One region of the Butyricicoccus sp. OF27-2pH9A genome, then DNA from elsewhere that is predicted to be linked to it. Evidence: predicted binding sites of a transcription regulator. Region 1 holds the regulator's gene; each other region holds the start of a gene.
What was found. Region 1 encodes Rex, which represses fermentation and respiration genes when NADH is low (regulators of the CRP and FNR family bind a similar motif). Its sites were predicted from a motif close to ATTGTTAANNNNTTAACAAT; they were not measured.

Region 1 (10,592 bases):
TTTGCCGGTATACGGACGAAGGTCCAGCAGAGCACGTTCCACGCTCCAGTAGAAGCCCTGTTCACCGACCATATCATAAATACCGGAGCGGTGCATCATATTCATGGCACTGCTCGGCAGGCCGCACAGTACGATATCCACACCGTTTTCGTGCAGCGAACGAAGAATATTCATCAGCGCCTGTGCCGCCGAAATATCAATATACGGCACGCCGCGCATGGACAGCAGCAGCGTATCACAGGTGCCGACACGCTCGGTCAGCTGCTCGATGGTATCGATGTTGGCGAAGATCAGCGGACCGGTGATGTAAGCGACCATTGCGTTGCGGTAACGCTCGCTTAGCGCCTCGTCGTTGTTCTTGATACGGGACATGTCAACACGCTCGTAGTTGATCTGCAGCTTGGACAGACGGGCAACCATCAGGATCAGGCCGAGACCAACGCCGACTACGATCGCAACCGTCAGATCGAATACGATGGTGCAGATCATGGTGACGATAAATTTCGCCATGGCACCCTTGAAACGGTGGCTGAACATGTACTTAATGGCGTGCCACTCGTTCATGCGCCATGCAGTGACCATCAGCACGCCTGCCAGACCGGCCAGCGGCACATTCTGAATGACCGGCGCGAGCAGAAACATCATGATCAGCAGACCGACCGCATGGAAGATGCCGGTCAGACGGGTCTGCGCACCCGAGCGAACCGCTACCGAGGTACGCGCCAGAGCGGCAGTTGCCGGAATGCCGCCGAACATCGGCAGCACCATGTTTCCGACGCCCTGTGCGAACAGCTCCTGATCGTTGTTGAGCTTGACGCCGGTCGCGCGGCCGGCAGACGCACCGCACAGCAGGCTTTCGAGCATGTTCAGCACCGCGATGGAGAATGCCGGCGCCAGCAGAGCAGGAACCGTGTTCCAGTCAATCTGTGCCGGAGACAGACGATCCGGCAGCATGAGCGTTTTCGGAATCTCGCCGACGGTTGCTATATCGAGCTTTAGAATCATCGTTGCCGCAGTTGCGATGATAATGCCGATGAGCGAGGCCGGTACGACCGCGTTCCACTTTTTCGGGAAGAACACCATCAGCAGAACGACAAAAAGCGCGATCAGCGTGGTAGCAATATCCGGATGAAAGCCGAGATCCTTATACGAGATGATCTTCGCAATCGCACTGGCCCCTTCTGAGTGCGTGCCGAAGAAGTTGTCGATCTGACCCATCGCGATGATGACCGCAATACCCGAGGTAAAACCGGTGATAACCGGCGCGGGTACGAAGGCGGTCAGGTTGCCGAGGTGCAGCACAGCCGCAAGGATGAGCAGCGCACCGGCGAGAAAGGTTGCCACGAACATGCCCTGCATGCCGTAGGTCGCGATCAGCGAGCCGAGAATGGCTGCCATTGCACCGGTCGGACCGGAAATCTGATAATAGCCGCCGGTCAGCGCCGAGATGATAAGACCGGCAACAATCGCCGTAACCAGGCCGCAGGCCGCCGTCGCACCGGCCGATACGCCGAACGCCAGTGCCAGAGGCAGCGCCACTGCCGCAACGGTCAGACCGGCCATCAGGTCCTTGGCCAGCTTTTGCCCGTTGTAGCCCTTGAATTCCTGCTGAAGCTGCCGCAAAAATGCAGTTCCCATGATGTTTTTATTCCCCTTTTCGTGATTCTCCCGTACACAGCAAAAAGCAGGGCGGCCAACGGAAAACGTCAGCACCCTGCTTTGTGGTGTACAGGCGTATAGCAACAGTATATCATATGGAAAACGTTACAGCAAATAAAAATGGCAGAAAAACAGAAAATTGTGAAAATTGTTGAACATTCTGCGCGGTTATCATGTGAATTTAACCATGCGGAAATTTGACGGGAGGACAGGCGTTGCAAAATTCCGTCAAACAGCATATAATCTAAGGCATGAGCATGGAAGCATGAAAGGAAATGAAAAGCTATGCATGACGATCTGACCGCACAGGACATTGAAATGATGCAGAAGGAGCTGGACCACCGCAAGCTGGAGCTGATGCCCGAGCTGATCGAGGAGGTCAAGCGCACACGCGCGTTCGGCGACCTGAGTGAAAATTTTGAATACAAAGCCGCCAAGCAGGCGCAGAACCGCAACCGCAGCCGCATTCGATATCTGGAGCGCATGATTAAATCCGCGCATGTGATTGAGGATAAGGCAGGCGCGGATGAGGTCGGTCTGTTCGATAAGGTGGAACTGCTGTTTGAGGACGATGATGACACGGATACCATTCAGGTGGTAACGACCGTGCGGTGTGATCCGCTGAACGGCAGAATCAGCTGCAAGGCACCGCTCGGTAAGGCGGTGCTCGGCAAAAAGGTCGGTGACCGGGTGGATGTCACCACCGAGGAGGGCGACAGCTATACTGTTGTGATCAAGTCCATCACCAAGGAGAAGGATGATGGGTCGGGACCTATTTTGTAATTGAAAATGGAGAATGGAAAATGAATGTGCGCACCGAAGGCGCGGATTAAGGCAATACCGCATAATGGAACAAGAGCGGTTTGCGAATAAATTCTGCGTACTGATGAGGCGCGGTTTCTTGCAATACTTGCCGTATTGCAAGAAATCTCGGCAGCGCGGACGGAACTTGCGCAAGGATAGCGCTCATTCTCAATTATTGCACGCGATTGCAATAAAAAACTGCTGCACATCAACCGTGCGGCAGTTTTTTCATGTACTCACAGCCCAAACAGGAGCAGGGCGGCGGTGAGCAGAAACTGTTCCCAATCCACCACGCCGTCATCGTCCATCAGCAGGAACCACACGATGAGCAGGGCGATCATAGTATCCATGTCCAGCCGGACACCCTGCAGACGCGCATTCAGCGTGCGTCCGAGACCGGAAAAGGTGCTGCTCTGCGGCGGTTCGTTTGTTTCCGGTGCGGTCTGCTCTGCGGCAGCAAGATAGCGGTTATACATGGGTCAGCACCTCCTATAAGGCTCGCGGCGCGGTATCGTCTGCGGAGCGGTTCACCTGTCCGAGTGCCGCGCGCGCCATCCGCGCCATGCTGACGAGACGGAGCGCTCGGTCGAACTGGCCGGAAACCTCCTCCGCGACGAACGGCTTGAGTGCGCCGAGCAGCGCCCGTTTTTCCGGTTTTACGGCATTCTGTCCGCTCTGCGCGATCGCGCCGATGACCGGAAGCGCCTTCTGCATCATTTCGGAGGCCGGATCGTAGGTGCTCTGCGGCTCTGCCTGTGCGGACGGCTGACCGCCGAGCAGGTCGGACACGGTTTTCATCGCGTTCTGCAGTGACTCCGGGTCGCTCAGCAGCGAGGAAAGCATATCGTTTTCCATCCAAACGCCTCCTTATTTGCCGAAAATGTGCCGAAGCTGAGCGGCAAGCCGCGCACCCTCGGGTGTCTGCATGAGTTTTTGCGCTGCCTGTGCTGCGCTGCGCATGTCACCTCTTTGCGCGGCTTTTGCGGCCTGTTCCAGCTCAGCGGCATGCTGTGCGGACAGCTGCTCGACCGCACGCCTGCCGTCTGCGGTGCCGAGCGCACCGGAAAGCCGTTCGAGCGCCGCGTCTCCACCGGCCTGTGCCGCAAGTCTGCGGAGCAGTTCGTTCTGATTCATTCGCGTCCCGTCCTCTCTCATAAGAAGTTGTTTCATGACAGTATATGCCGCCGGGAGGAGAAGTGTGTGCACAGGGGAATAAATTGTGGCTGATCGCAAGAAAATTACTTTACATCGCGGGATACTCGGTGTAAAATACAGCTATATGTGCGGCGCAGAGAGAGGGAACAACATGAAAGTGCTGATATTTGCAGATTCCCACGGCTATAACATGGCAATGGCCTTTGCGGTAGACAGGGAAGAACCGGATGTGGTCATTCACTTAGGCGATCACGCCGAGGATGCTCGCGAGATCGAGCGCGTGTTCCCGGCCATGCCGATCTACCGCGTGCGGGGCAACAACGATTTTGATCCCGATGTGCCGCTGAATGCGGTTGTGATACCGGGCGGCGTGCGGATTTATATCACGCACGGCCACCGTGAGCGTGTCGGCATGCTGTCGAGCGGCATTGTGTCCCAGCGGGCTTACGAGGAGCACTGCACGCTCGCGTTCTTCGGGCACACGCACCGCATGATGCTCGAGCGGGAGAACGGCGTGTGGGTATGCAATCCGGGCAGCATCAGTCTGCCGCGCGGCGGTCCGGCCAGCTATGCACGGCTGACCATCGAGAACGGACGGGCTGCGCTGCTCGAGCTGGTCGATGAGGACGGCAGTCTGCTGCGAAAAGAGCGTCTGTAAGAGAAATAGAAAATTAGGAGAACATTATGCTTTTAGCAATCGACGTAGGCAACACCAACATGGTGTTCGGTTTATATGACGGAGACAAGCTGCGCGGCTCGTTCCGCATTTCCACCAATTCCGAGCGCACCTCGGATGAGCTGGGTATGCTGATCGCGCAGTATTATCACTTCCACGATATCGCCTGTGCGGATACGACTGCGGTCGTTATCGCGTCCGTAGTGCCGCCGGTGATGTACACGCTCATCAACGCCATCCGCAAGTATCTGTTTGTGCAGCCGGTCATTGCAGGCCGCGATGTGGACATCGGCATCAAGAACTGCTATGCCAACCCGCGCGAGGTCGGCGCGGACCGACTGGTCAACGCGGTTTCTGCGGTTCGCAAGTACGGCAAGCCACTCATCATCGTGGATATCGGCACGGCGACCACCTTTGACGCCATCGACGAGAACGGCGCGTATCAGGGCGGCGCGATTTTCCCGGGTCTGAAGGTGGCGATGGAAGCGCTGTTCCTCAAGGCCTCCAAGCTGCCGCGCGTGGACATTGAGCGGCCGGAGAATGCCATCGGCAAGACTACCGTGCAGTCCATGCAGTCCGGTGCGGTGCGCGGCTATGTCGGCGCGCTGACCGGCATTATCACGGATATCCAGAAGGAGCTGGGCGGCAAGGCGAGAGTTGTCGCTACCGGCGGCATGGGCCGCATGATGGCGGAATACTGCGACCTCATCGACGATGTGGACCCGAACCTGACGCTCGAGGGTCTGCGTCTCATCTACGAGAACAACCGCGAGGCGTTTGAAAACCGCAAGCTGGATATGACTAGCAGCGTCATCGAAGTGACCGAGGAAGGTACATGGCAGGAGAACAAGTGAGTTGAGCTGCTGCGAAACCGCTTTTTCGACAAATACAAGTGACTTTCTGACGAAAACAGTAATTCTGCTGAAAAAACGCAGAAAAAGGCTTGAACTTTTTCAAATCACTGCGGTGAAAAGTGCTTTGCAAAACCGATAGAATGTTGTAAAATAGAAGTGGTTTCGTGTATGCGAACACCACTTCTATTTTTGTTTTTTGGGGCACGGTGCGAGATGCGCCGTGGAGAAGGCTGTGGAAGCCGCAACCACCCATTCTGACGAGAATGGGGCGCGAAAGCGAAAGACTTTCGCGTCGGGACATAAAGGAGCGAAGGAAACACACATGGGTATGACAATCGCGCAGAAGATTTTGAAAGCGCACTTGGTAGACGGCGAAATGGCACTGGGTCAGGAGATCGGCCTTAAGATCGATCAGACGCTGACGCAGGATGCCACCGGCACGATGGCTTATCTCCAGTTTGAGGCGATGGGCGTCGATCAGGTCAAGACCGAGCGCTCGGTCGCTTACATTGACCACAATACCCTGCAGTCCGGCTTCGAGAATGCGGACGACCACAAATATATCGGTTCTGTCGCTAAGAAGCACGGTATCTACTATTCGAAGGCAGGCAACGGCATCTGCCATCAGGTGCATCTGGAGCGCTTCGGCGCACCGGGCAAGACCCTGATCGGTTCGGACAGCCATACGCCGACCGGCGGCGGCATCGGCATGCTGGCGTTCGGTGCCGGCGGCCTGGACGTTGCAGTCGCAATGGGCGGCGGCGCGTACTACATTCCGATGCCGAAGATGGTCCGCGTCAACCTGACCGGCAAGCTGTCGCCGTGGGTATCTGCGAAGGACGTTATTCTGGACGTACTGCGCCAGATGACCGTCAAGGGCGGCGTCGGCAAGATCGTAGAGTACGCAGGCGAGGGCGTAAAGACCCTGTCCGTACCGGAGCGTGCCACCATCACCAACATGGGCGCTGAGCTGGGCGCTACCACCTCGATCTTCCCGTCCGACGAGGCAACCAAGAAGTTCCTCGAAGCACAGGGCCGCGGCGACGTATGGGTACCGCTGTCCTCCGACCCGGACGCAGAGTATGACGAGGAGTACACCGTAGACCTGTCCGCACTCGAGCCGCTGGCAGCTATGCCGCATATGCCGGATAACGTCAAGAAGGTATCCGAGATCGGCGAGATCAAGGTAAACCAGTGCTGCATCGGTTCGTGCACCAACTCCTCCTACTACGACATGATGAAGGTCGCTTCCATCCTCAAGGGCAAGACCGTAAGCCCGGAGGTTTCGCTGACCATCAGCCCCGGTTCCAAGCAGGTATTCAATATGCTGGCGCAGAACGGCGCTCTGGCGGATATCATTTCGGCCGGTGCGCGTATCCTTGAATGCGCCTGCGGTCCCTGCATCGGCATGGGCCAGTCGCCGGAGTCCGGCGGCGTATCGCTGCGTACCTTCAACCGCAACTTTGAGGGCCGTTCCGGCACCCAGGATGCACAGATCTTCCTCGTATCTCCGGAGGTTGCAGCAGCGTCTGCACTGACCGGTGTGCTGACCGATCCGCGCACCCTCGGTGAGATGCCGGAGATCGAAATGCCCGAGCATTTCACCATCAACGACAACATGATCGTAAAGCCGGCCGAGAATCCGGCTGAGGTTGAGGTCGTTCGCGGCCCGAACATCAAGCCCTTCCCGCTGGGCAAGGCGCTCGAGGCATCCTACACCGGCAAGGTCGTTCTCAAGACCGAGGACAACATCACCACCGACCACATCCTGCCGGCCGGCGCAAAGCTGCTGCCGTACCGCTCGAACGTGCCGTACTACTCCAACTACTGCTTCATCAACGTCGATCCGGAGTTCCCGTCCCGCTGCAAGGAGCAGGGCGGCGGCGTAATTGTCGGCGGCGCAAACTACGGTCAGGGCTCGTCCCGTGAGCATGCAGCGCTCGTTCCGCTGTATCTGGGCGTAAAGGCTGTACTGTGCAAGTCCTTCGCACGAATTCACAAGGCAAATCTGGTCAACTCCGGTATCATCCCGCTGACCTTTGCCGATCCGGCAGACTACGATGCAATCAATCTGCTGGATGAAATCTCTCTGCCGAACGTGCTCGAGGAAGTAAAGAACGGCGAGCAGGTCACCGTTGTTTGCGGCGGCAAGACCTTCAAGGCCGACTGTGAGGTTTCCGAGCGCCAGCGTCACGCACTGCTTGCAGGCGGCACGCTGCTGTATGCACGTCAGCAGAACAAGTAAGCCTGTCAGGCTCGACAGGGGAGCCGCGCGGTTCCCCTTGACAGCCATATTTTCTTTTGTTAAAATAATATCAATGGTGTAGGAGGACAAAACTATGTCTATCGACCAGTCTGTTCTGGATAAATTTGAGGCAGTTGTAGAGAGCCAGCGCAAGCGTATCATGGATATGAAGGCGCAGGACGATTTTATTGATTACTCCAAGCTGGACAAGCTGATCATCGGCGTGTGCGGCGGCGACGGCATCGGCCCGATGATCACCGGCATGGCTCAGCATGCGCTGGAGGTTCTGCTGGCGGACAAGGTAAAGGCCGGTAAGGTAGAGTTCCGCGTGATCGACGGTCTGACCATCGAGCGCCGTGCCGAGCTCGGCTGCGCTATCCCGCCCGACGTTATGGAAGAGCTGAAGAAGTGCCACGTTATCCTGAAGGGCCCCACCACGACCCCGCGCAAGGGCGATCCGTGGCCGAACGTAGAGTCCGCAAACGTTGCAATGCGCAAGGCTCTCGACCTGTTTGCCAACGTGCGCCCGGTAAAGGTGCCGGAGTTGGGTATCGACTGGACGTTCTACCGCGAGAACACCGAGGGCGGCTACGCTGTCGGCTCTCAGGGCGTACAGATTGATGACGATCTGTTCATCGACTTTACCGTAGCTACCTCGCAGGGCTGCGAGCGTATCGCTCGTCTGGCATTCGACTATGCACGCAAGACCGGCAAGAACCGCGTTTCCTGCGTCACCAAGGCGAATATCATCAAAACCACCGACGGCAAGTTCCTCGATACCTGCCAGAAGGTAGCCAAGGAGTATCCGGAAGTACAGTTTGATGATTGGTACATCGACATCATGACCGCAAAGCTGCTCGACGACAAGCGCCGCCGCGACTTTAAGGTCGTTGTACTGCCGAACCTGTACGGCGACATCATCACCGACGAGGCCGCTGAGATCCAGGGCGGTGTTGGTACGGCAGGCTCTGCCAATATCGGCAAGCGCTATGCGATGTTCGAGGCAATTCACGGCTCTGCGCCGCGTATGGTACAGGAAGGCCGTGCAAAGTATGCGGACCCGTCCTCCGTACTGCGTGCAGCTGTTATGCTGCTTGAGCACATCGGTGAAATCGAACTGGCGAAGAAGCTCGACCGCGCACTTGATATCTGCATGGTAGAGGAGCGCAAGGTTGTTGTTACCGGTCGTGATACCGGTGCAACCGCGCAGGAATTTACCGACTATGTGCTGGATACTATCGCTAAGCTGTAATTTACACGAGAATAGAATTTGAGAGAGGGAGAGAGTCTGTGGAACGCAAGCAAGAGGTTTCCAAAGCGGTAATTCAGCGATTGCCTCGCTATTATCGGAATATTTGTGAGCTGAAGGCTGAAGGGGAGCAGCGTATCTCCTCCAAAGCACTGGCAGAGCGCATGGGACTGACCGCTTCGCAGATTCGTCAGGACTTTAACTGTTTCGGCGGCTTTGGTCAGCAAGGCTACGGCTATAATATCGACAAACTGCAGGAGGAGCTGGGTGCGATCATGGGTCTGCGGACCGGCCGCACGGCGATTCTGCTGGGTGCCGGCAACCTCGGCCGTGCATTGCTCAATAACTTTAACTTTTCTGCCAGCGGCTTTGAGCTGCTGTGTGCGTTTGACGCAAATCCGCAGCTCATCGGTCAGCGCTTTGGCGGCCATGAGGTGCGCAGCGCGGATACGCTTGCGGAGTTCATCGAGTGCAACAAGCCGGATGTGGCAGTGCTCACCATTCCGCGAGGAGATGCTCCGCGTATTGCACGCGGTCTGGTAGAGCGCGGTATCCGCGGTCTGTGGAATTTCACCGGCGAGGACCTTCATCTGGAGGGACTGGGCGTTCCGGTCGAAAACGTGCACCTGTCGGACAGCCTGATGACGCTGTGCCATCTGGTCGGCGCAGCGGATGAGAAAAGAGAACAGAACCTGTAAAACGAAAGGGAGTATCTTTGGATACTCCCTTTTTGTGCGAAAAAGCCGCTATCCAATGGATGAGCGGCTTTTGTGTTACATTTTGTCCAGATAATATGGTGTTGTCTGGTACACATAGTAGTTGACCCAGTTGGTGTAGAACAGGTTGGCATGTGCCTTCCAGGTCACCAGCACGTCTTCGTTGGGATCGTCGTTGCGGAAGTAATGACGCGGCACCTCGGGGTTCATGCCCTTGGCCAGATCACGCTCATACTCCTTTTTGAGTGTGTCGGCATCGTACTCGCCATGGCCCAGAACAAAGATCTGACGGCCGTTCATCGCCTCCACGATGTGCACACCGGCTTCGTGCGACTCTGCGAGAATGGTTAGACGCTCGTCTTTGCGGATGTCGGCGGCACGTACCTCGGTGTGGCGCGAGTGCGGTGCGCAGAAGATATCATCAAAGCCGCGCAGCAGCGGCTCCTTCGGCAGCAGAACATGGTGCTTGAAAATGCCGGACATTTTCTCGGGCAGCATGTACTTCGGAATACCGTAGTGATAATACAGACCGGCCTGCGCTCCCCAGCAGATGTGCAGCGTGGAATGAACGTGCGTTTTAGTCCAGTCCATGATCTCGGTCAGTTCCTTCCAGTATTCGACTTCCTCGAACGGCATGGTCTCCACCGGCGCACCGGTGATGATAAAACCGTCATACTTCTGGTCGCGGATATCGTCGAATGTCTTGTAAAAGGTGAGAAGATGATCCTCTGGCGTATTTTTGGAATGATACGTTTCGGTCTGGATCAGATCGACCTCGATCTGGATCGGCGTGTTGGATAAACAGCGCAGGATCTGGGTCTCGGTAATGATTTTCAGAGGCATCAGGTTGAGTAAACCGATGCGAAGAGGACGAATGTCCTGTGTCGCGGCACGGTGTTCGGTCATAACGAAAATGTTTTCGCTTTCCAATACGGCGCGTGCCGGCAGACTGTCGGCTATCTTAATAGGCAAGCCGACACCTCCTTTTTTCTTTACAAATCTTTATATAATATATTCAGTATAGCAGATTTACGGCAGTATCTCAAGGGTTTGCATAAAATGCAGAAAAATGAAAAATAACTGTTGACAAAACAGGGGGAATAATGGTATCCTGAATAAGCTGTTTTCAAACAGCGGTTCAGCATACCAAAAAAGAATTTGAAAAAAAGTTCTTGACAAATGGTGAAAAGTTTGGTATCCTGAATAAGCTGTTTCGACAGCGGTCAAAATAGAA
Region 2 (10,592 bases), on a different contig from region 1:
CGACCATATCCATCAATTCAGGAATCAGTTCAGTCAGACGGATATAACGAAAAATCTGGTTTTTACTCTGACCTACTTGCTCTGCCAAAACCTCGCTGGACTTCTTCCCAAAATCGTTCCCAACTTGGGAACAATTTTCTTTACTCGGTCTGCCAGCCTGCCTTTTCATAGCCTCCAGCTTCATCTTGTAAGCAAAAGCCCTTTCACTTGGGAGCAGACTTTCCCGTTGCAGATTGCTGTCAACCATAATGATTGTGGCGGCATCATCATCCAAATCCCGAACAATGACCGGCATGGTCTCCTTGTCTGCCAGCTCACTGGCTCTGTGCCGCCTGTGTCCGGCTACCAGCTCATAACCGCCCTCCGGGTCCGGTCGAGCAATCGCCGGAACCAGAACGCCATACTGCTTGATACTGTCAGCGGTCTCCATCATGGCTTCGTCATCCTTGACTTTGAATGGGTGGTTCTTAAAGGGATGCAGTTCAGACAGCGGAATCTCCTGAATCTTTTCCAGCTTTGCATCCTGACGGCCTTCTTCGGTGGAGAACAGATCATCTACCGAGGCCAGCTCTATTTTTTTCGCGCTGCTTTTCAAGTTTCAACACCTCCTTCGTCAGATTTCGATACCCCTCTGCCACCTTGCCGCCAGGGTCATGGGCGAAAATACTTTTTCCCTCTGCACTGATTTCCTTTGCCCGGACAGAATGGGGGATCTCTGTGCCAAATACTTTGATCTTGCTGCCATAGGTCTCCCGCAGGAGCGCGGAAATCTCTTTGGCAAAGTTGGTTCGGCTATCCACCATCGTCAGCAGGATACCGTCTATCTGGAGCTTGGGGTTGATCTGCCGCTTTACCTTGTTTACCGTGGAGAGCAGCTGTTCCAGCCCTTTGGCGGGCAGATACTCCGCCTGAACGGGAATGATGATCCTGTTCGCAGCGGCCAGCGCATTGACTGTGAGCATACCCAGGGAGGGCTGGCAGTCGATGAGGATATGGGAGTATTGCCCCTTCAGCGTGTCCAGATATTGCCGCAAGATAGTCTCGCGACTCATGGCGTTTACCAGGGATACCTCCATACCGGATAACTGGATGTCCGCAGGCATCAGGTCTACACCCTCTGGGTGGTGCAGGATACCCTCGCCGGGACGAAGCGGCTCATCCATCAGGATATGCCCCATAGCGTCTGACAACGTAAAGGGCAGCTTGTCCGGCTGGGGATGGCCCAGGCTGATTGTCAGGCTTCCTTGCGGGTCCCCGTCGATCAGCAGGACTTTCTTTCCGGCCTGCGCCAGCCCGATTCCCAAGTTGGCACAGGTCGTTGTCTTGCCAACGCCGCCTTTCTGGTTGGCAATGGCAATGATTTGCGTGTTCATTGACTTCACCTCATTTCTAATTGTTGCTATTGCTTCTGGAAATAGAAAAAGCCGCCACTTCAAAATCATAAAGTGACGGCCCTTTCTAATGCAGGAATCTTTTTCCCTGAAATGAAAAAAGCACCCAGTTATTTGTTACTGAGTGCCTGCATTAGAATCGTATTTAATTGTTCAGATTTGGTCAGATTATGCCAAACCCTCCAGCGAAAAATCCGGTGTCTGAGAGTGCCAAATCGCCCTCAAAAATACCCCCGAAATTGCTCTCTGGTTGTCCTATTTTTTAACCACTAAGGCCGTTTTTTGACCCCATTTTTGCCGGTTGTCCTATATTTAACCACTAAAAATTGGGTGAAAACGGCTCTCGTTTTGCCAAATTTGGTCAAACCATATCAGCCCGTTTAGATATAGCAAAAGCCCGGAAAACCTTGATTTTCCGGGCTTTTTGAACCATTTTGATATAGTCTGAGCAGTCGATTATCGCTTGCTGAACTGCGGAGCGCGACGAGCTGCTTTGAGACCGTACTTCTTACGTTCCTTCATACGCGGATCGCGGGTCAGGAAGCCGGCAGCCTTCAGAGCTGCGCGGTACTGGTCGGAATCAGCCTGCAGCAGAGCACGAGCGATGCCGTGACGGATTGCGCCAGCCTGGCCGGTGAAGCCGCCGCCGGTTACGGTGCATTCTACGTCGAACTTGCCCTCGGTGCCGGTTACTTCGAACGGCTGACGGCAAACCATCTTCAGGGTCTCAAGACCGAAGTAGTTGTCGATGGTGCGGTTGTTGATCTTGATCTCACCGGTGCCGCCCGGGAAAAGACGAACGCGGGCAACAGAGGACTTTCTTCTGCCGGTGCCATAGAAATATGCCTTCTTAGGTGTATACATCAGTTAATCCTCCCTTACTTTTCCCAGTTCTCGGGCTTCTGAGCCTGATGATTGTGGTTCTCGCCAGCAAATACCTTCAGACGGGTAGCGGACTGACGGCCGATGGAATTTTTCGGCAGCATGCCCTTAACTGCGAGCTGCATAGCGAACTCCGGCTTCTCAGCCATCAGGGTCTTGTACTGAACTTCCTTCAGACCGCCGACCCAGCCGGTGTGATGACGATAGTACTTCTGGGTGAGCTTCTTACCGGTCAGAACCGCCTTGTCAGCGTTGACGATGATTACGAAATCGCCGCAGTCAACATGGGGAGTGAACGTGGTCTTGTGCTTGCCGCGAAGCAGCATTGCAGCGGTTGCAGCAGTACGACCCAGCGGCTTGCCAGCTGCGTCCAGTACATACCACTTACGCTCGACATTTTCTGCCTTAGCCATAAAAGTAGACATGGTTTTTTCCTCCGTTTATATATATCAAAAATACTTTGACAACTGATTGATCGCTCGAAACGAGCATATTTATTAAAACACATCATTTTGCGCAAGTCAAGCGAAATTTTGAAAAAATATCTTCAATCCAACACATTCTCTTGTTTTCTCTTTTAATCTCTCTCATACTCTCGAATACTCACTTTGCATTTCATTTTTTGCATTTGCGATTTTTGGCGTTTTCTGATAAATTTTAATATGTACGATCAAAAAGGAGACTGTTATGCAGAAAATGCTTTCCTATGTCCGCCGTGCGGTGGACCATTACCATATGATAGATGAGGGCGACAGGATTGCGGTCGGCGTTTCCGGCGGCAAGGACTCACTCGCGCTGCTCGTGGCGCTCAGCCAGCTGAGTCGCTTTTATCCGCACCATTTTACAGTCGTGGCTATTACATTGGAGATGGGCTATGATGAGATGGACTTCTCCCCTGTACAGACGCTGTGCGACAAGCTGGGCGTCGAGTACATCCGTGTCCCCACCCAGATCGGCCCTATCGTGTTTGATATCCGCCATGAGGAAAACCCCTGCTCGCTCTGTGCCAAGCTGCGCCGCGGTGCCCTGCACGATGCCGCCCGCAAGGCAGGCTGCAGCAAGGTTGCGCTCGGCCATCACTTTGACGATGTGGTCGAGACCTACATGCTTTCCCTATTTTATGAAGGCCGCATTTCGTGCTTTTCGCCGGTAACCTACCTCGACCGCGCCGACATCACGCTCATTCGTCCGCTGCTGTATGTGCCGGAGCATTATGTGCGCTCGTTCGCCAAACGGCATGAGCTGCCGATCGTGCACAATCCGTGTCCGGCGGACGGCAACACCAAGCGGCAGGAGATCAAGGATTTGCTGAAAAATCTCGAAAAGACCATGCCCGGTGTGCGCGAGCGCATTTTCGGCGCCATGCAGCGCTACCCGCTCGAGGGCTGGGAACCGGACAAGACCCGCCGCGATTACAAATGATCTGTTCCCTATATAAAAAGAAAGGAGATGAGAACCATGATCCAGATTGGCTTCTGCGACGACGATCTCAGCGTGCTCGATGAACTGCACGAGCTGCTCGGCAGCTACCGTGCGGAACACAACGCCGATATCGCCCCGACGGCCTTCCAAAGCCCGTTCGAGCTGCTGGCGTCCATCGAAAAGGGCGCACGCTTTGACATTCTGCTGCTCGATGTGCTCATGCCCGGCGAAAACGGCATCGAAGCCGCCCGTGAGATCCGTCAGTACGACTCCAACGTGAAGATCATCTTTCTCACCTCATCCGCAGAGTTTGCCGTGCAGTCGTATACGGTGGGCGCGTATTTCTATCAGCTCAAGCCGATCTGGCCGGAAAGCTTCTTCCGGCTGATGGATTCGGTCATTGCCGCCTGCTCGCGTGAGAGCAGCGCCAGCCTGATTCTGCGCTGCAGAACCGGCATCACGCGCGTTGAACTGGACAAGCTGGAATACTGCGAGGTCATCCGCCGTTCCCTGCTGCTGCACAAGACGGACGGCACCGTGCTCGAAGCCGCCGGCAGCATGGACAGCCTGTGCGAAAGCCTTGCCGAACACAGGAATTTCCTGCGTATTCACCGCTCCTACCTTGTAAATTTAGAGCATATCCAGACGATCACGCCGAAAACGCTCATCATGTCCAGCCGCGCCGAGCTGCCCATTCCGCGCGGACGCTACAACGACATCAAGGATGCGTACCTTGAACACGCCTTTCAGAAAGAGCAGGTGTTCCTGACATGATCGCACTCGCTGTTGACCTTTGCAACTCCGTTGCCGTTACGCTGTTCGGCATCGCGCTCTCTGCGGCATTCTGCAATATCCACTGGACGCCCAAGGCGAAAAAGCGCATGCTGCTGTACACGCTGATGATCTTCTGCCTGTCCGGCATCGCCTACCTCGGTGTGGACCCGGGCTTCGGACGCTATCTGTATCCGCTGCACACCCACCTGCCGCTTGTGCTCGCGCTGTGCTCGCTCAGTCATGAACGCCTGTGGCCGGTGATTTCTGTGCTGACGGCGTACCTGTGCTGTCAGCTGCGGCGCTGGCTGGCGCTGATCGCGGTCGCCATCTTCTCCGGCGGAGACACCATGCAGTACGCTGTGGAAATGATCGTCACCGTGCCGCTGCTCATTCTGCTGCTCAAGACCGCACCTGCCATCCGGTCGGTGTCGCAGTATTCGCGGGCGGTGCAGTGTCAGTTCGGCATTGTGCCCGCGGTGTACTATGCGTTTGACTATGCCACCCGCGTTTACACCGACCTGCTGTTCTCCGGTTCGGCCGTAGTCGTGGAGTTCATGCCGTTCGTGTGCAGTGCGGCGTACCTGCTGTTCCTGATTCACATTTCCAGAGAGCAGCACGCACGGCTGCATTTGGAGGAGCTGAAAAGCAATCTTGACCTGCAGGTGCATCAGGCCGTCCGTGAGATTGAAGCACTGCGTATCTCTCAGCAGAAAACCCGCACCTACCGGCATGATCTGCGGCATCATCTGCAGTACATCACCGCCTGCATCGAGAATAAGCAGTATGAGCAGGCACTGCAGTACATTCACTCCATCAGCGAGGAAATCGAAGCCAGCCGCGTGACCGTTTACTGCGAAAACGAGGCCGCAAACCTGATTCTCTCATCGTTTGCCGACCGCGCCAAGGCGCAGAGCATCCCGCTTGCGGTGCATGCCGTGCTGCCCAATCAGCTGCCGCTTGCCGAGAGCGACCTGTGCGTGCTGCTCTCCAACGCGCTTGAGAATGCGATTCACGCATGCAGCGCGCGCGCAGACGGTGTTCCCGGACATATTGAGGTGCAGGCCTACGAAAAATCCGGAAAGTTCTTCCTGCAGATTGTCAACGACTGCACGCAGCCGGTGCAGTTCAGCCACGGCGTGCCGGTCTCCAACCGCGCCGGACACGGCATCGGCGTGCACAGCATTTGCAGCATTGTCGAGCGATACGGCGGCGTGTACAGCTTTTCGGTTAAGAATCAGCAGTTTATCCTGCGAATTTCACTTTAATAATTGCATAAGAAAAAACGCTCTGTTTTCACAGAGCGTTTTCTTATAAACAGTAGCAAACACCGTGCGGAACTGTAGTTCCGCCGACAGCATTTTAGCGTTTATTGGAGCGCTTCCAGATACGCATCTTCTCCGCTTCCTGAATCAGCTGCTCGCGGAAATCCGGATGCGCAACCGAGATCAGAGCCTCCGCACGCTGCCATGCAGTCAGACCCTTGAGGTTTACCTTGCCGTACTCGGTGACGAACCAGTGCGCGCACGGACGGGCATCGGTAACGACCGAGCCGTTCTCAAGCGTCGGACGAATTCGGCTCTCGAGCGTGCCGTCCTTCTTCTTAAAGGTGGACGAGCAGCAGATGAAGCTCTTGCCGCCCTTGGACAGATATGCGCCCAGAACGAAGTCCAGCTGGCCGCCTGCACCGGAAATCTGCTTGATACCGGCACTTTCTGCGTTCATCTGGCCGAACAGATCCACATCCACGATATTGTTGATGGAAATGAAGTTGTCGATCTGTGCAATGGTGCGCGCATCGTTAGTATAGGATACCGGTGCAGACATGCACTCCGGATTATCATTTACAAAATCGTACAGCTTCTGGGTGCCTGCGCCGAACGCGAACACCTGACGGCCGCGGTCGATGGCCTTCTTCGAGCCGTTGATCTTGCCTGCACGGGAAATGTCAACGAAAGCGTCAACGTACATCTCGGTATGAACGCCGAGGTCCTTCAGGTCGGACTCCGCGATCATCGAGCCTACGGTATTCGGCATGCCGCCGATGCCCAGCTGCAGGCACGCGCCGTTCGGGATTTCCTCCACGATCAGCTTTGCAACCGCCTTATCAACCTCGGTCGGCTCACCGCCTGCGCCCATCTGCGGCATTTCGGTGTCGCTCTCAACGATCATATCCACCTGCGAAATGTGAATGCCGTCCTCAAAGCCGCCAAGGCAGCGCGGCATATACTTGTTGACCTCAACGATGATAACATCGGATACATCGCAGATCGCCTTGAGGTGCGAAGCCTGCGGACCGAAGCTGAACCAGCCGTGTGCGTCCATCGGCGCCACCTGAATCATGGCTACATTGACATGACGGACGTTCTCGCGGTACCAGCGCGGCATCTCGGAGTAGCGCAGTGCGCTGTAAAAGCCGAAGCCCTCCATGCAGGCCTTGCGCTCAATGCCGGACATGTGCCACGAGTTCCAGGTGATCTTGTCGGCTGCATTCGGAATATCGAATACCGCCGGTCGGCGCATGAGTACGCCGCCGCGGAAGTTTACATCCTCCAGCTCGCCCATGCGGGCAGCAAGTGCCTTGTCCAGTGCAACAGGCGTACCCGTACACCAGCCATAGTCTACCCAGTCACCCGATTTAACAACCTTAACGGCTTCATCCGCCGTTGTCAGCTTCTGCTGATACAGTGCAGTATAATCCACGCTGATTCCCTCCGTCTTACTTGTTCTTCATTGTTTATTCTTTAACAATCATGCTTACTTATGATTATAATCTCTTTTGGGGTACAGGTCAACACAGGTTCGCAAAAAAGAGTGAGAATCCATTCAAACCGCTCCCCGCCCTCTTTTCCTTATATTTCATCCTGTTATTTTAGATTTTGCACAAAATACCGCCCATTTATCCTTCAAAAATACTGAAAATCCGCATGAAAATCAGGGGTTGATTTTCTGCGCTAAAGTGTTATAATAGTAAACAAGATATGAACTGAATTACAGGAGGTTTTCTAAAAATGAAGACGAAGAAACTTCTTGCACTGCTGATGGCAGGCGCAATGAGTGTATCCATGCTGTCCGGCTGCGGCGGCTCTGCTGCCAAGGCCGACGACTCGAGCGCCGATGCGGCTGACACCTCAGCTTCCGCTGAGAGCGATATCGATTATGTAAAGAGCAACGGCAAGCTGGTCATCGGCATCACGGATTTCGCACCGATGGATTATAAGGAAGACGGCTCGGACGAGTGGGTCGGCTTTGACGCGGACATGGCAAAGGCTTTCGCCGAGAGCCTCGGCGTAGAAGCTGAGTTCATTGAGATCAACTGGGACAACAAGATCATGGAGCTGGATTCCAAGGGCGTTGACGCCGTTTGGAACGGCATGACCCTGACCGATGAGGTCAAGACCTCCATGAACTGTTCCGACCCGTATGCGACCAACGCACAGGTTGTTGTTGTTCCGTCCGACAAGGCGGACGCTGCCAAGGACATCGACTCTATCAAGGATATGACCTTCGCGGTTGAGTCCGGCTCTGCCGGTGAGGCTGCTGCACAGGCTGCCGGTCTGAATGCAACCGCAGTTCAGTCTCAGGCTGACGCACTGATGGAGGTTGCCGCAGGTACCTCTGATGCCTGCGTGATCGACCTGCTGATGGCAGGCGCTATGATTGGCGAGGGCACCAGCTACCCGAACCTGACCTACACCGTAAACCTCAACGAGGCCAACGGTGAGGAGGACGAGAACTACGTTGTAGGCTTCCGCAAGGGTTCTGACCTGACCGAAGCATTCAACAACTTCTACAAGGGCGCCTACAAGGACGGCGTGGTTCTGGCTCTGGCTCAGAAATACGGCGTACAGGAAGCAATCGTAGATCCGGAGGCTTAATCTCCCATCCCCTCAGTTCAATATAAGGCAGAAGGCGGACTACCGTCTTCTGCCTTATGTGTCACAGGAAATAAAGTAAAAAAGAGGTAAAGAGGAAACAACATGTTTGCCAATGTAACACTCAGCCTGATGGGCGGCTTTGTTACCACCGTACAGCTTTTCTGCCTGACGCTGGTATTCGCTCTGCCGCTCGGTCTGCTTATCAGCTTCGGCTCGATGAGCCGCATTACACCGCTGCGCGCACTCATCAAAATCATCGTCTGGATCGTCCGCGGCACGCCGCTTATGCTCCAGATCATCATCATTTTCTACGGTCCTGCCCTGCTGTGGGATATTTCCCTGCCACGCTTCACCGCTGCGCTGGTTGCGTTTGTCATCAACTACGCCTGCTACTTCTCGGAGATCTTCCGCGGCGGCATTCAGGGCATTCCGAGCGGCCAGTATGAAGCCGGTCAGGTGCTCGGCATGACCAAAAGCCAGATTTTCTTCAAGGTAACGCTGCTGCAGGTCATCAAGCGCGTTATCCCGCCGATGGGCAACGAGTTTATCAACCTTGTTAAAGATACCGCACTGGCGCGTACCATCGCGGTATACGAGGTGCTGTGGATGGGCGAAAAGTTCATCAAGAGCGCCGGTATCATCTGGCCGCTGTTCTACACTGCCGTATTCTACCTGCTGTTCAACGGTATTCTGACCCTGCTGTTCGGCTGGATCGAAAAGAAAATGGATTACTTTAAATAAGGAGGAGCCGTTATGCCTATTCTGGAGGTACAGCACCTTTATAAGAGCTTCGGCTCTACCAAGGTGCTCAAAGACATCAGCTTTACATTGGAGCGCGGCAAGGCGCTTGCCATCATCGGCTCGTCCGGTTCGGGCAAGACCACGCTGCTGCGCTGCCTGAATTTTCTCGAAACCCCGAATGAGGGTAAGATCATTGTAAACGGCGAGACACTGCTCGACGCTGCCGACCATGCCGCCAAGAGCGATGCGCAGATTCGCAAAAACCGTCTGCACTTCGGCATGGTGTTCCAGTCGTTCAACCTGTTCCCGCAGTACACTGCACTGGAGAACGTCATGCTCGCTCCCCTGCTGCAGGCCAAGGAACGCCCGGACTACAAGCAGAACAAGCGCGAGATTCACGAGCAGATCGAGCACCGCGCCATCGAGCTGCTCGAGATGATGAGCCTCGAGGGCCGCATGAGCCACTATCCGCACCAGCTGTCCGGCGGTCAGCAGCAGCGCGTTGCCATTGCACGTGCGCTCGCGCTCAAGCCGGATATCCTGTGCTTCGATGAGCCGACCTCGGCGCTCGACCCCGAGCTGACCGGCGAGGTGCTGCGCGTTATCCGCTCACTGGCGGACCAGCACACCACCATGATCATCGTCACCCACGAGATGGCGTTTGCCCGCGATGTGGCCGATCATGTCGTGTTCATGGACGGCGGCACCATCGTTGAGGAGGGCACGCCGACAGAGGTATTTGAAAATGCGCATAACGAGCGAACCCGCGCATTTTTGAGCCGTTTTTCACAAAACAGCTAAAGAACGGAAAATTATGCAAAAACTTTTCGGTACTTTTCACCATTACCCCATTTACAAATCACAATAAATACGTTAAAATAGTCCCGTAATAAGATTGCGGGACTTTTTATTGTCTTTTTGTACAGGTTTAGTTGGTCAATTTTTGATGAAATTATTGTTTGTTTATGTTGAAGTTTTGGCGCAAATTTGCTACAATAAGAACACAGGAAAAAACCACCCTGTAAAATCATGTAATAAAAAGCCGCACGGCCTTTTATAAAATTTTTGATTGGAGATGTTTCTACTATGGCTATGGATGCTTTCAGCGCCTCCCTGATGAAGGACAAGAGAGAGATCGTCATTGCCCCGACTATTTACAAGTTTGACACCTTTGGTGCTTTCGCTGAGGAGTTCAAGCTGGGCGAGCGCGACGTCGTTCTGACCAACGAATTCATCTACAAGCCCTTCATGGAAGAGCTTGGCCTCAAGAGCAAGTTCGTATTCCAGGAGAAGTTCGGTGCAGGCGAGCCTTCCGAGGCTATGATCGAGACCATGTACGAGGCTATTCCGTACGATTCCTACGACCGCGTAATCGCAGTAGGCGGCGGTGCTATTATGGACCTTTGCAAGCTGCTCGGCTGCAAGCGCCCGACCTCCGTACATGAGCTGTACTTCAAGCGCGAGCCTGTTGTACATGAGAAGGAAGTTATCGCTATCCCGACCACCT
Region 3 (10,592 bases), on a different contig from region 1:
GAAGAGTACAACGACATCGACGTAGGCAACAAGGTATACGGCGGCCACGAAGTTCTCGTTATCTTCGACCGCGTATTCGTTCCGAACGACCGCATCTTCCTCAACGGCGAAGTTAAGTTTGCCGGCATGATCGTAGAGCGTTTCGCAGGCTATCACCGTCAGTCTTACGGCGGCTGCAAGGTCGGCGTAGGCGACGTTCTGATCGGCGCTACCGCTCTGGCTGGCGAGATGGCTGGCTCCTCCAAGGCTTCCCACGTTAAGGACAAGCTGATCGAGATGACCCACCTGAACGAGACCCTGTACTGCTGCGGTATCGCTTGCTCCTCTCAGGGCACCAAGACCAAGGCAGGCAACTACCTGATCGACCTGCTGCTGGCAAACGTCTGCAAGCAGAACGTTACCCGCTTCCCGTACGAGATCGCTCGTCTGGCACAGGATCTGGCAGGCGGCCTGATGGTAACCCAGCCGTCCGAGGCTGATTACCGCAACCCGGAGCTCAAGCCGTACATCGAGAAGTACCTCAAGGGCGTTGCTTCCGTTCCGACCGAGGACCGTATGCGTCTGCTGCGCCTGATCGAGAACATGACCATGGGTACTGCAGCTGTCGGCTATCTGCCGGAGTCCATGCACGGTGCAGGCTCGCCGCAGGCTCAGCGCATCATGATTGCCCGTCAGTCCAACCTTGAAATGAAGAAGGAACTGGCAAAGAAGATTGCTCGCATCAAGTAATCTCTGAGCAAACTATAGGCACTCATGGAGCACCCGTGAGTGCCTGTGTTTGCGTTATACCATACTGTTCCCATATGGAAACATCTTGAAAGGGGTTGTGCGCCTTGCTGCGCTGCACGGTAAAATTCTGCGGCGGCTGCAATCCGCGCTATGAGCGCGGAGACGCCTACAAGGCGATTTGCGCTGCCCTTCAGGACACCGCCTCATTCTCCTATCCGGAGGACGGTGTTCCTTATGACGTACTGCTGATCCTGCGCGGCTGCACCGGCTGCCCGTATCTCTATGAGGAGATCGAAGCCGCGCACCGTGTTGTTGTTGCCGCAGCGGATGAGATTCCGCAGGCGATAGATAGAATCAGGTCTTTCACGTCACAGGCGTGACCACTGTAAAACCGGTCGCACTATTATCAGGAGGATTGATAAACATGAAGAAAGTAAGCATCATCACCCCGGAGGAAGCTGCTCTGAAGGTTCAGGACGGCGATACCATTGCTACCGGCGGTTTCGTATCCTGTGCTTGCCCGGAGACCCTGTCCAAGGCTCTCGAGAAGCGTTTTCTTGAGACCGGCCACCCGCAGAACCTGACCCTGTTCTTTGCAGCCGGTCAGGGCCACCGCGATGGCACCGGCGGTGACCATTACGGCCATGAAGGCATGGTTAAGCGCGTTATCGGCGGCCACTGGGACCGTGCTCCAAAGCTCGGCGAGCTGGCTCTGAACAACAAGATCGAGGCTTACAACCTGCCGCAGGGCGTTATTTCGCACATGTACCGCGATATCGCTGCTCACAACATCGGCACCATCACCCACGTTGGCCTGAAGACCTTCGCTGACCCGCGCAACGGCGGCGGCAAGCTGAACGACGTTACCAAGGAAGATCTGGTAAAGATCGTTAACATCGAGGGTCAGGAGCGCCTGCTGTACAAGGGCTTCCCGATCAACGTTGTATTCCTGCGTGCTTCCTACTGCGATGAGTACGGCAACTGCACCGTACATCGTGAGATCGGTCCTCTGGACGTAACTGCTATGGCTCAGGCCTGCAAGAACTCCGGCGGCAAGGTAATCGTTCAGGTTGAGAAGATCGTACAGGGCGGCTCTCTGGACCCGAAGCTGGTTGCTATCCCGGGCATCTATGTTGACTCTGTTGTAGTCGGCACCGAGGAGGAGAACATGCAGTGCCTCGGCATGCCGTACGACGGCGCGCTGACCGGCGAGTTCCGCATCCCGGTTGACGCTATCCCGCCGATCCCGATGGACGCTAAGAAGATCATCGCCCGCCGCGCTGCTATGGAGCTGCCGCAGGACGCTATCGTAAACCTCGGCACCGGCGCACCGGAGAAGATCGCTAACGTAGCTGCTGAAGAAGGCATCTCCGACAAGATGACCCTGACCGTTGAGGCAGGCTCCATCGCAGGTGTACCGTACGGCGGCACCCAGTTCGGCGCTGCTGCTAACGCACAGTGCATCATCCCGCACAACGTACAGTTCGACTTCTATCAGGGCGGCGGCCTTGACGTTGCATTCCTCGGCCTGGCTGAGACTGCTCCGAACGGCGACCTGAACGTATCCAAGTTCGGCACCCGTCTGGCAGGTGCAGGCGGCTTCATCGACATCACCCAGAACGCCAAGAAGGTTGTTTACTGCGGCACCTTCACTGCAAAGGGCCTCAAGACTGAGTGCAAGGACGGCAAGCTCGTTATCACCCAGGAAGGCGCTAAGAAGAAGTTCGTTAAGCAGGTTGAGCACATCACCTTCTCCGGCGATTACGCTAACGAAGTACATCAGCCGGTTCTGTACATCACCGAGCGCTGCGTATTTGAGCTGCGTCCGGAAGGCGTTACCCTGACCGAGATCGCTCCGGGCATCGACCTGCAGACCCAGATCCTCGACCAGATGGAATTCGTTCCGAAGATGGCTGACGAGATCAAGACCATGGACGCTCGCATCTTCCGTGACGAGCTGATGGGTCTGGCTAACGACTAATCAATTCTATTTGTGCAGATTACGCAAACGGGAACTGGACTTTTCATATAATTTTACAGAATCGACCAATTCCCCTTGCATTCTGCAGAATAGTTTGATAAAATATTAACGAACTCAAGAAAATCGAGTTTCCATCACCATGCGGCGGCATAGTTTTTTCGCCGCATCAGTAGAAAAGGAGAAACAGCTAAATGAACGTTTACATCTGTTCCGCTGCCCGTACCGCAATCGGCACTTACGGCGGCACCCTCCGCGATGTACACTCCTCCGAGCTTGGCACCGCTGCTGCAAAGGCAGCTATCGAGCGTGCAGGCGTTGACAAGGAAGCAATCGACGAGGTTCTGTTCGGTCAGGTACTGCAGGGCGGCGTAGGCCAGAACGTAGCACGTCAGGTTTGCCTGAAGTCCGGTCTGCCGATCACCACCCCGGCTATGACCCTGAACAAGGTTTGCGCTTCCTCCATGCGTGCCATCTCCCTCGGCACCCAGATCATCCGTTCCGGCGAGAACAAGATGATGCTGGTAGGCGGCTGCGAGTCTATGTCTGGTGCTCCGTACATCTCCCGCGATACCCGTTGGGGTGCTCGCATGGGCGACAAGAAGCTGGTCGATATGATGGTATACGACGGCGTATTTGATGTATTCAACCAGTACCACATGGGCATCACTGCAGAAAACGTAGCTGAAAAGTACGGCATCACCCGCGAAATGCAGGACGAGATCGCTCTCGCTTCCCAGCAGAAGGCAGCTGCTGCCATCGCTAACGGCCGCTTCAAGGACGAGATCGTTCCGATCGAGGTTAAGAAGAAGAAGGAAACCGTTATCTTTGATACCGACGAGCATGTAAAGCCGAACACCACTCTGGAGATTCTCGGCAAGCTGCGCCCGGCATTCAAGAAGGACGGCGGCACCGTAACCGCAGGCAACGCTTCCGGCATCAACGATGCAGGCGCTGCAATGATCATCGCTTCCGAGGAGTTCGTTAAGGCAAACGGCCTCAAGCCGCTGGCTAAGGTTCGTGCTTGGGGCTCTGTAGGCTGCGATCCGTCCATCATGGGCGTAGGTCCGATCGAGTCCACCCGTCAGGCTCTGTCCCGCGCAGGTCTGACCGTTGCTGACCTCGACCTGATCGAGTCCAACGAGGCATTTGCTGCACAGGCTGCTGCTGTTAACCGTGAGCTTGGCTTTGATATGGACAAGGTTAACGTAAACGGCGGCGCAATCGCTCTGGGTCACCCGATCGGTGCAGCCGGCTGCCGCATCACCACCACCCTGATCCACGAAATGATCAAGCGCGACCTGACCATCGGTCTGGCTACCATGTGCATCGGCGGCGGTATGGGCGAAGCTATCATCGTTGAGCGCGACGAATTGTGCAAGTAACTTCGCCTTGCACTCTAGGGGACTTCAAAAGTCCCCTAGATACACACTTCAGTTCCGTAGAAACTGAAGTGTGATACCCGAATGACGCCGCCCAAGGCGGCTGAGTCGAGGTGTAAAAACCGAGGTACACGCCCCCGGTTTTTACGAACAGAAGCTCGCTTCTGTTCTATTTTGACTGCAAACATCCTTTGGATGTTTGGTAATCTCCGAACGGAGATTGCTTTTGAGCGTTTTACGCTCATAGCACATATTCTGAAAGGAAGTCTTAAAAATGACTGACGTAGTAATCGAAAAAAAGGGTCATGTTGCGATCGTTAAGATCGAGCACATGAAGGCTATGAACGCTCTGTCCACCGACATGTACGCACAGCTGGAAGAGGCATTCGACGAGCTGGCTAAGGATCTGGACGACGTTTATGCAGTAGTTCTGACCGGTTCTTCCACCGTTAACAAGAAGGGCAAGACCGTTAACTCCTTCGTTGCAGGCGCTGACATCTCCGAGATGGCTACCAAGACCTGTGCAGAAGGCAAGCTGTTCGGCAACGAGTCCAACCGCGTTTGCTGGAAGATCGAGAACTTCAAGCGTCCGGTTATCGCTGCCATCAACGGCTTCTGCCTCGGCGGCGGCTGCGAGCTGGCTATGTCCTGCGACATCCGTCTCGCTTCCGAGAACGCTTCCTTCGGTCAGCCTGAAGTTGGTCTGGGCATCACCCCGGGCTGCGGCGGCACCCAGCGTCTGGCTCGCTTCGTAGGCGCAGGCAAGGCTAAGGAAATGCTGTACACCGCTCGCGCTAACTACACCGCTCAGGACGCTCTGGACATGGGCCTGGTTAACTACGTATATCCGCTGGAGAACCTGCTCGATGAGGCTGTAAAGCTGGCTGAGGAGATCGCTGCTCAGGCTCCGATCGCTGTTTCTCTGGTTAAGGAAGCTGTAAACGTTGGCATGCAGACCGACCTGAACTCCGCTCTGAAGTTCGAGGGCAACTGCTTCGCACAGTGCTTCGCTACCGAGGATCAGAAGTACGGCATGGCTTACTTCCTGGACAAGAACCGCGACAAGCCGGCTAAGGAATTCAAGAATAAGTAAGCATTGAGACAGTCGGACCGCACAATTCAAAACCAGATTGTGCGGTTTTGACTAATCAATATTCGCAATACCTGTTCATCCATCCGCAAAGAGTGAGAGAGAGGTTAATTTAGCATGAAAGTTTGTGTATTCGGCGCTGGCAACATGGGCGCACGCATCACTGAGGTATTCCTGAACGCAGGTCATGACGTTACCATGATCGACATCAAGCCGGAGTTCACCGAGCGCGGCAAGACCGTTATCACACACGATTACGAGTTCCTCGTAAGCAAGGGCAAGATGACCGCAGAGCGCAAGGACGAGCTGCTCGCTTCCCTCAAGACCTCGGTTGACCGCAAGGACGCTGCCGATGCTGACTTCATCATGGAAGTTATTCTGGAGCGCATGGATCTGAAGAAGGACCTGCTGGAGGATCTGGACAAGATCTGCCCCGCTCACACCATCTTCGCTTCCAACACTTCCGGTCTGTCCATCACCGAGATGGCTGCCTGCATCCCGCACCGTTCGGACAAGTTCATCGGCTGCCACTTCTTCAACCCGGCTCAGATCATGAAGCTGGTTGAGGTTACCCGCGCGATCCAGACTTCGGACGAAACCTTCCAGACCGCATTTGACCTGATGGCATCCCTGGGCAAGACCCCGGTTGCCGTTAAGGAAGGTCCCGGTTTCGTTGTAAACCGCATCCTGATCCCGATGATGAACGAGGCAATGGGTATCGTTGCTGATGGCATCGCTTCCCCTGCTGATATCGACGTTGCTATGCAGCTTGGCGCAGGCATGAAGTCCGGCCCGCTGCACACCGCTGACCTTGTTGGCCACGATGTAAACCTCGCAATCATGGAGACGCTGTACCGCGAGACCGGCGATCCGAAGTACCGTCCGCATCCGCTGATGCGTCAGATGGTTCGTGCCGGCTGGCTGGGCGTTAAGACCGGCAAGGGCTTCTTCGACTATGATGGTCCTTTCGGCAAGGAGATCGTAAAGAAGTAATCGCTTTGCAATATGAAAAGCATCTGTGCTTCGGCATAGATGCTTTTTATTTTCTCAGCCTGTATTTTTTGCATATTGCACAAAGAATACAAGTAATGTTTATTTAATTCGCTAATTTTTGACATAAGCTATGGTAATTTTTTAACATACACGATATAATATTAACTGTATGGGAAATATATTCTAACCAATGCTGCAGAGGCGGTAAATGCTGCCAGATCACCGCACAATGCCGCAAATACAGCATATCTGGTTCGGTTTAAACCAAGGTGCCCGCTGTACACGCTGATTGTGTACAGGCTGGTTTCCGAGGCTCCCAGCATCACTGCGGCCACGCGTCCGGCATAGCTGTCCGGTCCGCAGCGTCGTATAATTTCACTGCCCATTGCCAGTCCTCCTCCTCCGCTGATCGGCTTCAGCAGGGTCAGGGCTGTGCATTCTTTCGGTATGCCCAGTATACGCAGTGCGGGCGCGAGCACGCTTGCCGCAATATCAACGGCACCTGAGGCGCGCAGCATGAACACGACTGTCAGCATCCCGACCATAACAGGCAGTATCTGCACCGCGGTTTTCAAACCGACGGCTGCACCGCGCAGAAAAGTTGGAAATACGTCCACGCCTTTGCACAGCGCATACAGGCTGATTCCCGCCAAAAGTGCCGGAATGAGCGCGTTCTGCAAAATCTGCAACAATCTCCCTCCTTGTATTATTTCCCTTGCTTGGAAATTTTTTGATGATTGTTTGCTTATTCGACAAATTTCTTGCTTTTCATGTGTGATAATACTACTTGTAAGGCGCACTTACCTGTCCCGCTATTCCCCATCCGGAAAAAAAGGACGCAGCAGCTTGCTGCTGAGCAGCACCGCCGCAACGGAAGCCGCAGAAGCTCCCCACACCGGCAGCATAATATCAAATGGCGCGTGTGCTCCGCAAGCCGCACGAACCGCCGCCACCGTAGACGGAATCAGCTGAATTGAGGTTGCGTTCAGCACGATCAGCGTCAGCACGGTATCCGGCGCTCCGCTCCGCCCTGCAAGAACATACAGCCGCTCTGACGCACGCAATCCCAACGGCGTTGCCGCGTTGGATAACCCCAGCAAATTTGCCGTTACATTGGCGCTTACTGCTTCCATCGCCTGTTTATCCTGCGATGCGCTTCCGAACAAGGGACGCAGAACAGGAGCCATCAGATGGGACAGCCGCTCTGCCAGTCCGGAAGCCTGCAGCAGCTCCATCACACCGCTCCAGAAGCACATCAGCCCGGTGATACTGATTGCCAGCGTGATCGCTTCCGCAGCCCCTGTGGGTACCGCTGCCGTAACCTCTGCCAGCCTGCCCGTGACCGCACCGCATAGCAGCGCCATACAAAGGAACACCGTCCAGATAACGGACAGCATATCGTGTTCCCCCCCTTCCGTCCAACATCCCGAGTGAGTGGGATTTGGTAATACATTTTTTATGATAAAGAAATGGAGTGTGTTGAAAATGAAATCCACCGGTATTGTTCGTAAGGTTGATGAACTTGGTCGCATCGTGCTCCCGATTGAGCTGCGCCGCACTATGGGCATCGAAGTAAAGGACGCTCTGGAAATCTACGTTGACGGCGATCATATCGTCCTCAAGAAGTACGAGCCGTCCTGCGTATTCTGCGGTAACGCAAAGGACATTATCCACTTCAAGGGTAAGAATGTCTGCAGCGATTGCGCGCATGAGCTCGGCCTGCTTTAAGCCTTTACATAGCAACACTGTCACGCTGCTTCTGTTTGCCGACTTTCCGCTTGGAAAGTCGGTTTTTTTATTTTTCACCGCGTCGCTGTGCCGCTTCGGCGCGGTATTTCGCCTGTGTTGCTCTGCCGCCGCGTATGTGCCGCTCCTGCTTGTTCACCTGCAGAACGGTCTGTACGCGCTCATACAGCTCGGTATTCAGCTTTTGCAGGCGCGTTGTGATATCCTTATGTACGGTTGACTTGGATATTCCGAACCGTGCCGCAGTCTGCCGCACGGTGGCCTTCTGCTCGATCATGTACTGCGCCAGACGGATCGTGCGCTCCTCCGGTAAGCCCTTCACCGCTGTTTCCCTCCTGCCTGATGAGGTTTCATCTGTGACAGTGTATGTGGATTCGGGGACGGTTAGAACGCATTTGTATCCGTTTAAGGGCAAAAGAAAACGCGCTGCTATTGCAGCGCGCAGTCTGTCGAAAAAGTCGTATAGTCAGCATTTCGCGCGGCAGCGCGCACGAAACAGCATTTGCTCTGCAAATGCTCAAAAAGGGTGAGCATGTATCACCCTTTTTGAACTTCTGGAGGGAGAAAGTTTCTGTATAGGAACTTTCGGACGACTTTGGAACGGCCCACGGTCCGTTCCTGCTTGTCGGCGAAACTGTAGTTTCGCGACAGCCTCAGCGCTGCTATTGCAGCGCGTGCATTCCCTGTGTGTGATAGGTGATCAGCTGATTCAGTCCGGCACGGACTTCGCTCGGGCGAACGCGGTTCTTGAGGATATGTACCGTCCCGTCCACCAGATTGCGTGCCATGATCTGCGCCATCATCGGGCTGTTCTCCTCGTCAGCCAGCATGGGCACGATCTTGGACGCAATCAGCTCAATCATTACCGGCCGCAGGTTTTCATATCGAGTGCCGTTGGCCTGCTCCATGATAAGAAGAAGGCCGTATTTCTCCGCCAGCAGCAGTGAGAGTACCTCCTCGGTGAGCAGCATCCGGAATTCCTGCGCGTCCATGTTCAAGTCAAACCGCATGCTGCGGAAGCGCAGGATCATGCGCTTCAGGCCGTCTGCAGCGCTGTCGGTCAGCTCGTAGAACAGCTCCTCCTTGTTTTTGAAGTAGTGGTAGAGGTTGCTCTTGCTGATATTTACCTTGTCCGCGATCATCTGCAGTGAGGTGCGGTCGTACCCACGCTGCAGGAATAAATGCTCGGATTCGAGCAGAATTTTGTGTCGAAGTTCGTCTTTTAGTACCTGCACAATAAGGACCACCCGTTCATTTCTTACATTTATTATAAAACAGGGCGACATAAATTGTCAAGAAAGCATAAAAAATTGAGAATGGAAAATGTAGAATCAGCGTGATGTTTTACCTTTGCGTGGGAGCACAATGTGCTCTCCCTGCGGGATATCGTATGCATACCGTTACAAATAGACGGCCATTATTTTCAATTCTTCTCAACCAAAAAGCGTAAAAAAAGAACCCGAAAATTCGGGTTCTTTTGCTTTGCACTTACGCGCCGAATACCTTGAGGACAAAGCCTGCGGCAACAGCGGAGCCGATAACACCGGCTACGTTCGGGCCCATCGCGTGCATGAGCAGGAAGTTTGCCGGATTGGCCTTCTGGCCCTCAACCTGCGAAACGCGGGCTGCCATCGGAACGGCAGATACACCGGCCGAGCCGATCAGCGGGTTTACCTTGCCGCCGGTCAGCTTATACATAACCTTGCCGAACAGCAGGCCGCCGACGGTCGAGAACGTGAACGCGATCAGGCCAAGGATGATGATCTTGATTGTCTCCCAGGTCAGGAAGGTGGACGCAATCGCCTTGCAGCCTACCGACAGACCGAGGAAGATGGTGACGATGTTGCACAGCGCGTTCTGCGCGGTGTCGCTCAGGCGGTCGGTCACGCCGCACTCACGCAGCAGGTTGCCCAGCATGAGCATGCCGATCAGCGGAGCGGTATCCGGAATCAGCAGGATAACGATGATGGCAACTGCGATCGGGAATACGATCTTCTCGGTCTTGGAGACCTGACGCAGCTGCTCCATCTTGACCTCGCGCTCCTTCTTGGTGGTCAGCAGACGCATGATCGGCGGCTGGATAAGCGGTATAAGCGCCATATACGAGTACGCCGCAATAGCGATGGCGGGCAGATAATCCGCTGCCAGACGGGATGCGACCAGAATGGAGGTCGGGCCGTCCGCACCGCCGATGATGGCGATGGCTGCCGCAACCTTGCCCGGGAAGCCGAGCACAAGCGCGAGCAGAAATGCGGAGAAGATGCCGAGCTGTGCCGCTGCACCCAGCAGCAGCGAGGACGGACGCGCGATCAGCGGGCCGAAGTCGGTCATGGCACCGATGCCGAGGAAAATGATGGACGGATAAATCGCATGCTGGACGCCCTGATAGAACACCCACAGCATACCGGGACTGGAACCGTCAACCGGTGCGTTGAGCAAACCGGTCAGCGGCAGATTGGCCAGCAGCATGCCGAATGCAATCGGAACGAGCAGCAGCGGCTCAAACTTCTTGCCGATACCCATGTACAGCAGCACGCATGCAATGATGATCATGATCAGGCTGCGCGGATCCTCCGCAAAGGACGCGAAGCCCGAGCTTGCCAGAATGCTGCCTAATGCACCGAAAAACGAAAATTGCATAGTACGTGCCTCCCGTTACATCGTGCAGAGTGCT

Region 2: a site for Rex is predicted at 7,199-7,218, ahead of PG722_RS11940 (butyryl-CoA:acetate CoA-transferase). Genes of this name have one in related genera too.
Region 3: a site for Rex is predicted at 2,804-2,823, ahead of PG722_RS11980 (acetyl-CoA C-acetyltransferase). Genes of this name have one in related genera too.

What each region holds. Positions count from the first base shown of each region.
Region 1 covers NZ_JAQEXK010000008.1:113,648-124,239, forward strand. The annotation lists gene PG722_RS08100 (SulP family inorganic anion transporter) at 1-1,638, opposite strand, end outside; gene PG722_RS08105 (GreA/GreB family elongation factor) at 1,945-2,442, shown strand; gene PG722_RS08110 (hypothetical protein) at 2,700-2,939, opposite strand; gene PG722_RS08115 (hypothetical protein) at 2,953-3,318, opposite strand; gene PG722_RS08120 (hypothetical protein) at 3,331-3,597, opposite strand; gene PG722_RS08125 (metallophosphoesterase family protein) at 3,770-4,276, shown strand; gene PG722_RS08130 (type III pantothenate kinase) at 4,303-5,148, shown strand; gene PG722_RS08135 (aconitate hydratase) at 5,471-7,393, shown strand; gene PG722_RS08140 (isocitrate/isopropylmalate family dehydrogenase) at 7,488-8,645, shown strand; gene PG722_RS08145 (redox-sensing transcriptional repressor Rex) at 8,684-9,340, shown strand; gene metA (homoserine O-acetyltransferase MetA) at 9,416-10,330, opposite strand; partial or broken gene PG722_RS08155 (hypothetical protein) at 10,388-10,592, opposite strand, start outside.
Region 2 covers NZ_JAQEXK010000018.1:11,005-21,596, forward strand. The annotation lists gene PG722_RS11905 (ParB/RepB/Spo0J family partition protein) at 1-595, opposite strand, end outside; gene PG722_RS11910 (ParA family protein) at 552-1,373, opposite strand; gene rpsI (30S ribosomal protein S9) at 1,848-2,255, opposite strand; gene rplM (50S ribosomal protein L13) at 2,270-2,698, opposite strand; gene PG722_RS11925 (tRNA lysidine(34) synthetase) at 2,961-3,695, shown strand; gene PG722_RS11930 (LytR/AlgR family response regulator transcription factor) at 3,732-4,469, shown strand; gene PG722_RS11935 (sensor histidine kinase) at 4,466-5,734, shown strand; gene PG722_RS11940 (butyryl-CoA:acetate CoA-transferase) at 5,829-7,169, opposite strand; gene PG722_RS11945 (transporter substrate-binding domain-containing protein) at 7,478-8,344, shown strand; gene PG722_RS11950 (amino acid ABC transporter permease) at 8,447-9,085, shown strand; gene PG722_RS11955 (amino acid ABC transporter ATP-binding protein) at 9,098-9,886, shown strand; gene PG722_RS11960 (4-hydroxybutyrate dehydrogenase) at 10,172-10,592, shown strand, end outside.
Region 3 covers NZ_JAQEXK010000018.1:23,184-33,775, forward strand. The annotation lists gene PG722_RS11965 (4-hydroxyphenylacetate 3-hydroxylase family protein) at 1-729, shown strand, start outside; gene PG722_RS11970 (hypothetical protein) at 834-1,109, shown strand; gene PG722_RS11975 (acyl CoA:acetate/3-ketoacid CoA transferase) at 1,154-2,710, shown strand; gene PG722_RS11980 (acetyl-CoA C-acetyltransferase) at 2,902-4,092, shown strand; gene PG722_RS11985 (enoyl-CoA hydratase-related protein) at 4,364-5,182, shown strand; gene PG722_RS11990 (3-hydroxyacyl-CoA dehydrogenase family protein) at 5,297-6,172, shown strand; gene PG722_RS11995 (spore maturation protein) at 6,334-6,861, opposite strand; gene PG722_RS12000 (nucleoside recognition domain-containing protein) at 6,985-7,569, opposite strand; gene PG722_RS12005 (AbrB/MazE/SpoVT family DNA-binding domain-containing protein) at 7,658-7,900, shown strand; gene spoIIID (sporulation transcriptional regulator SpoIIID) at 7,968-8,240, opposite strand; gene PG722_RS12015 (TetR/AcrR family transcriptional regulator) at 8,581-9,153, opposite strand; gene PG722_RS12020 (sodium ion-translocating decarboxylase subunit beta) at 9,407-10,558, opposite strand; gene PG722_RS12025 (biotin/lipoyl-containing protein) at 10,574-10,592, opposite strand, start outside.